One region of the Leeia speluncae genome, then DNA from elsewhere that is predicted to be linked to it. Evidence: predicted binding sites of a transcription regulator. Region 1 holds the regulator's gene; the other holds the start of a gene.
What was found. Region 1 encodes sigma-54, which starts transcription at its own class of promoters, with help from an activator protein. Its sites were predicted from a motif close to CTGGCACGCTTCATGCTT; they were not measured.

Region 1 (3,392 bases):
CCTAGTAATTCAAAAAGTTTTGCAGGATCAGTCTCAATTAACAATTGCTCTCTTAGCGTACGGCTACAAAATAATTCAGCCAATTCACCAAGAATTTGTAAATGCAATTCACTCGCATGATCAGGAACTAGCAAGACAAATAACAAACGAACAGGTTTGCCATCTGGGGCATCATACGGAATAGGCTCTTTTAATCGGACAAAGAAACCAGCCGCCTCTTTCAGTCCCTTGATGCGTCCATGCGGAATGGCAACACCTTGGCCTAATCCTGTAGACCCTAATTTTTCCCGATCAAATAAAGCATCGTAGACTTTGCTTCTAGCAATTTGAAAATCATTTTCAGCAACTAGCCCAACTTGCTCAAAAATGCGTTTCTTACTGCTAACATCTAGATCAAGAAAAACATGATCCACAGTGAGAATTTTGCGAATAAAACTCATACTTTTCATCCTGCAGGCGTATTCTGTTTTTTATTTCCTACGACTGCGGCATCGATAATTCTGTCAATATTCAGCTATACCTTAACTACAGTATAGACCTTAGCGGAAACAGATTATACATAGAAAAACAGCGAGACATCAGAGTCTCGCTGTTTTTACGCAATAGATGATTCATTCTCATGCGAAAACAAATTAACCATCGCATTTTACCGTTGAAACTTTATTCTTCGGCCAGTTGTTCATTCAAATGACGGTGACCACCTTCATGACGCTTTTCTGAACGTTTTTCCTTATGTTTAAGAACCAAACGGTCTAACTTATCAATCAATGCATCAATAGCAGCATACAAATCAGCATGAGTTGATTCTGCAAAAATGTCATTTCCACGCACATGCAAAGTTGCTTCTACTTTCTGCACCAGTTTCTCTACAGTCATGATGACATTGATATCAATAACATTGTCAAAATGACGAGTGACCTTGGCGAGCTTTGTTGTCATGTATTCACGGATAGCTGGGGTAATTTCCAGATGATGGCCGCTCATGGTCAGATTCATGGTGTTTCTCCTGTATTAACACGAATACCGCTATTTTGGTTATTTCGTTACAACGCTTTGCGTAAGTTTACTGGAGGGATTTGCATTGCTTCGCGATACTTAGCTACGGTTCTTCGCGCAACAATAACCCCTTGATTGGCAAGCATGTCAGATAACTGACTATCACTTAGTGGTTTGTTTGAATCCTCCGCTTGAATCAACTGCTTAATCAGTGCCCGTATTGCTGTTGCAGAACAAGCACCACCAGTGTCTGTATCTAATCGACTACCAAAAAAGTACTTTAGTTCAAAAATTCCTCTAGGGGTCATCATATATTTTTGATTAGTAACCCGAGAAACCGTCGATTCATGCAAATCTAATTCATCAGCTATCTCTCTTAATACTAGCGGAGACATGCCAACTTCGCCATATTCAAAAAATTTTGCTTGTCGAGCAACAATTGCCCGAGTAACACGCAATATGGTTGTAAACCGTTGTTGGATATTCTTAATCATCCAGCGGGCTTCTTGCAACTGTTCTTGAAGCCCTTTTCCATCTCCACCGCGCTGTCGCCCTAATATATTGGCATACATTTGATTAACACGGATTTTTGGTACAGCGTCACTATTAAGATGCGCTACCCACTGACCTTTTTCTTTGACGACGATCACATCTGGGACGATATAGGCTGCTTTTTCTTCTGAAAATGCCCGTCCTGGTCTAGGATCTAATCCAGAAATGAGTGATTGCGCCTCTCTGAGTTGATCATCGTTTGTGGTTAGCCTCTTTTTTAATTTAGTGTAATCCCTTGCGCCTAACAAGTCCAAATGTTGTGTAACAATTGTTCGGGCTAGTTTTACCATTGGTGAATCCGGCATACGTAGCAATTGCAAATCGAGACATTCGCTCAGATTTCTCGCACCGACACCTGCGGGATCAAAATGTTGAACATGATGAAGGGCAATTCGCCACTCCTCCTCTTCAACCGCCTCCTCCCAGTCTTCTGGACACATGGCAGCAAGCTCTTCCCACTCAGAAGCGAAGAAACCATCATCATCTAAGGATTCAATCACTAAAAAGGCGAGGAGTTTATCTCTATCCGATAGATGCATCTCACCTAATTGCGCAATGAGGTGTTCACGTAAGGAAGGATGTATCTCTACCTGATCGCCCGCCGGAATCTCTTCGTCATCATCACTGCTGCCAGAGGATTGCTGCCAGCTAAGCTCATCTAGCGCCTCTCCAGCAGCCTGCCACTCTTCTGTATTTGTTGAGTCAGTCGCACTACTCTCGCCAGCCTCAGCGTAGCTAGATTCATCTCCATTGCCAGACTCAAATCCATCAACCCTTTCAAGTAGTGGATTTAACTCCATAAACTGCTCTAACTCTTGTTGCAGATCTTGTGTAGATAACTGCAACAATCGAATAGATTGCTGCAGCTGAGGGGTCAGCGTGAGTTGCTGAGAGAGTTTGAGCTGTAAGCCTGGTTTCATGTGTTATAACCGGAACTGTTCGCCAAGATACACACGTCTTACCGCTTCATTATCCACAATATCGGATGGAGCACCGGTGGCTAATACCTTACCATCTGCAATGATGTAGGCACGATCGCAAATACCAAGTGTTTCGCGCACATTGTGGTCCGTAATCAATACGCCAATTCCTTTTTCTTTTAAGAAATTGATAATTCGTTGAATATCAATCACAGCAATCGGGTCGACACCAGCAAATGGCTCGTCTAATAAGATAAACTTTGGCTCGCTCGCTAAGGCGCGCGCAATCTCCACTCGTCTTCTCTCACCACCAGACAAGCTAATTGCGGGCTGATCACGTAGGTGATCTACATGCAGTTCTTCCAATAATTCTGTCAGTCTTTTTTGACGCGCTTCACGATCTTTAATATGCAATTCAAGCACTGCAAGCACATTTTCAGCCACAGTCATTCGACGAAAAATAGAAGCTTCCTGGGGTAAATAACCAAGCCCAGCTCTTGCGCGCTTATGGATTGGCCAACGCCCAATACTTTTCCCATCTAAATAGACATCGCCACCATTTGCGGGGACCAAACCTACAATCATGTAGAAACTAGTGGTTTTACCCGCGCCATTCGGCCCGAGTAGCCCCACCACTTCACCACTCGCCACTTCTAGCGACACATCCTGAACAACCGTTCTGGAGCGATATCTTTTTTGTAATTGTTCAGCACGCAAATGACTCATTTCGCTCATTCCAACTTAAGGTGTCGTACTAGGTTTTGCTGCATCGTTAGTGGTTGCAGTTTTCGGCTGGATAACGGCATGCACACGCCCGCCAGATTTACCGCCGGTTGCAGGGCTTCCTTGCACAGAGTATTGCTGACTGACCGCATCATAAAAAATAACCGCACCGCGAAGTTCATCGCCACCACGTTTTACACG
Region 2 (3,392 bases), on a different contig from region 1:
TACATTAGTGCGATGGAACTAGCTGGCCGTAAGGTGGGGGTGCAAGGTGGTTCTAGCTACGATACCTACCTGCAAAAAATGCTAAAGAATGCGGCGAATGTCTCTCGCATTACTTATGAAAAAACCGACGATATGTACAAAGCCCTAGCAAAGGGTGAGATTGATGTAGCGTTGGACGACATGGCGACGACGCAAGAGTCTTTCTTAAAAGATCACCGTAAAGATGGTTTTGAATTTGTTGGATCGCCAAGTCGAGACAAAAACATGGTGGGCGAAGGGGTTGGGTTTGTGGTTCGTCTATCAGACAAAGCACTAAAAGCCCAGCTCGATAAAGGGATTGAGATGGTGCGGCAAGACGGTACATTAACCACGCTTGCCCAGAAATATTTTATGTTCGGTATCGAGCCTTAATTTGGCATTGGTACAGTTTACAGAATGGTTTGCAGAAATTAGATAGAGGAATTGATTGTGGCTCAAACAGTAAAAATTTTAGATGGTGGCATGGGACGTGAGCTAAATCGAATCGGTGCGCCGTTTCGTCAGCCAGAATGGTCGGCGTTAGCACTAATGGAAGGGCCTGCCTATGTTGGCCAAGTGCACGATGCCTTTATCAATAATGGTGCAGAAATCATTACGACCAATAGCTATGCGGTTGTGCCGTTCCATATTGGTGACGAGCGTTTTGAGGCAAACGGCGAACAGCTAGCCGCGTTAGCTGGTCAATTAGCAAGAGAGTCGGCGAATAAAGCAGGCCACCCAGTGATGGTGGCAGGGTCACTCTCGCCAGCATTGGGTTCTTATCGCCCAGATTTATTTGTGGAAGCAGATTCCATCCGTATTCATCAAACCCTTATCCGAGGTTTGGATGCGTATGTGGATGTCTGGTTGGCAGAAACCCAAAGCTCCATTGCAGAAATCCGTGCGGCACATACTGCGTTAGCAGGTAACAGCAAGCCATTTTGGGTGTCGTTCACATTAGATGACGAATTCCCGGGAGAAGATGTTCAGCTGCGCTCTGGGGAGTCGGTGGCAGAGGCGGTAAAGGCGGCGTTGGCACTTGGTGTAAAAGCGGTGCTATTTAATTGTAGCCAACCAGAAGTGATGGCCTCTGCAGTGAAAGCGGCACGAGCAGAAATTGCCAACGCGGGTGTGTCTGTGGAGGTGGGGGTGTACGCTAATGCATTCCCGCCACAGCCAAAAGACGCGGAAGCGAATTCTGGCTTAGATGAATTAAGAGCAGATCTGGATCCTCCTCATTATTTGGTGTGGGCACAGCGCTGGGTAGAAGCCGGTGCTTCTATCGTGGGCGGATGTTGTGGTATTTCTCCAGAGCATATTGGGGAGTTGGCGAAAGCCTTTCATCCAAAATAATCTCTCTGAGTGATTGGTTCTTTAAAAACGCACCTATATGGTGCGTTTTTATTTGTCTATAGTAAAAGTGCCCGCCAAAATTATGACTAAAGGGTATTTGTTAGTTATTTCCTGTAAATTTGCGCTGGTACGCTAGCGAAAGTTGAATTTGTCGGTATTAATACGGGTTGGTACGCTTTTTGCATAGAAAAGGTACGCAGGTTCTATTGGTGTCGAACGGCAACAATAGAAGGGCAACCTACTACAAAAGAATGAACAAAAATTCGTAAAAGAATGTCAGGCCTATGAATGGTTTGATCAAAAACAAGGAGAACCCATTCCTTTTCGGCATCATAAGAATACCTATATTTGCCTGTACATGCAGCCGATCATCCGATCGGAAATAGCCAACAGACTCATAGCAATAGTAGTTATATAAGTAAGATGACGGGAGCCAATTATGCATGCACTCACGTTGCCACCAGCGCACATATTCGATGAGATGCTTTTACCAAGCGGTGTGGTTAGACCGCATTATCAGCGATTTGCCAATTGGCTACATGAACAAACCCCTCAAGAGCTAAAACTCAAGCATCAAGAGGCGGATTTGTTGTTCCGAAAAGTAGGGATTACCTTTGCCGTTTATGGCGATGAAAGTGGTTCTGAGCGTTTAATTCCGTTTGATACTGTACCTAGGATTATTCCAGGTGCTGAGTGGAAAGCTTTGGAAGAAGGCTTGGCACAACGGGTTACTGCAATTAACGCCTTCCTGCATGATATTTATCATCATCAGCATATTCTAAAAGCGGGGCTCATTCCTGAAGAGCAGGTCTTCCAAAACGCCCAATATCAGCCTGCTATGCAAGGCATTGACCTTCCGAATAATGTCTACTCACATATCACTGGCGTCGACCTAATCCGCCATAATGATGGCAACTACTATGTGCTAGAAGATAATCTACGCGTGCCGTCTGGTGTCTCGTACATGATCGAAGACCGCCGCATGATGATGCGCCTCTTCCCTGAGCTATTCGCTCGCCACATGGTGTCTCCGGTCGAGCATTACCCTAGTCTCTTACTACGTACTTTGCGTCAATCTACGCATGTAGATGATCCAACCGTGGTGGTATTAACCCCAGGTCATTACAACAGTGCGTACTTTGAGCATGCCTTCCTTGCGCAGCAGATGGGGGTGGAGTTAGTCGAAGGGCGAGATCTCTTTGTGAAGAATGATCGTGTGTACATGCGTACCACGGCCGGTCATAAGCAAGTCGATGTGATCTACCGCCGTGTGGACGATATCTTCCTCGATCCATTAGCCTTCCGCGCAGACTCAATGTTGGGCGTGCCAGGATTATTGTCTGTATACCGTAATGGCAATGTGGTGCTCGCCAACGCGATTGGTACTGGCGTAGCGGATGATAAATCCATCTACCCATACGTACCGGATATGATCCGCTTCTATCTCAATGAAGAGCCAAAGCTGAATAACGTACAAACCTGGATGTGCCGTAAGCCAGCCGAACTAGATTATGTGGTGAATAACCTCGCTGATTTGGTGGTGAAAGAAGTCCACGGTGCGGGTGGCTACGGCATGTTAATTGGCCCAATGGCAAGCAAACAAGAAATTGAAGATTTCAAAGCAAGAATCTTAGCCAACCCAGAAGGCTATATTGCGCAGCCAACGCTCTCGTTATCGACTTGCCCTACTTTTGTCGAGGCAGGTATCGCGCCAAGACACATCGATTTACGCCCATTTGTACTGTCAGGTCGTGAAATCCGTATGGTGGCGGGCGGCTTAACACGCGTAGCACTAAAAGAAGGTTCCTTGGTGGTGAATTCGTCGCAAGGCGGTGGTACCAAAGATACTTGGGTTCTGGAGGATGAATCATGCTAAGCCGTACCGCGTCGCACCTATATTGGATGGCCCGTTACCTTGAGCGTGCTGCCAATTTGTCTCGTCTATTAGATGTGTGTTTTACCCTGTCGCTACTCAATAATAAATCCGGTCAGGCGGTAATTGAGCTTTCCGCTCCGCTAGT

Region 2: the regulator sigma-54 is predicted to act here: its motif matches at 1,539-1,556, upstream of LIN78_RS11425 (circularly permuted type 2 ATP-grasp protein).

What each region holds. Positions count from the first base shown of each region.
Region 1 is NZ_JAJBZT010000004.1:238,312-241,703, reverse strand. Features, by position in the region: gene LIN78_RS09045 (PTS sugar transporter subunit IIA) at 1-440, opposite strand, end outside; gene hpf (ribosome hibernation-promoting factor, HPF/YfiA family) at 661-996, opposite strand; gene LIN78_RS09035 (RNA polymerase factor sigma-54) at 1,044-2,468, opposite strand; gene lptB (LPS export ABC transporter ATP-binding protein) at 2,472-3,203, opposite strand; gene lptA (lipopolysaccharide transport periplasmic protein LptA) at 3,210-3,392, opposite strand, start outside.
Region 2 is NZ_JAJBZT010000005.1:346,627-350,018, reverse strand. Features, by position in the region: gene LIN78_RS11435 (transporter substrate-binding domain-containing protein) at 1-411, shown strand, start outside; gene LIN78_RS11430 (homocysteine S-methyltransferase family protein) at 469-1,371, shown strand; gene LIN78_RS11425 (circularly permuted type 2 ATP-grasp protein) at 1,811-3,247, shown strand; gene LIN78_RS11420 (alpha-E domain-containing protein) at 3,241-3,392, shown strand, end outside.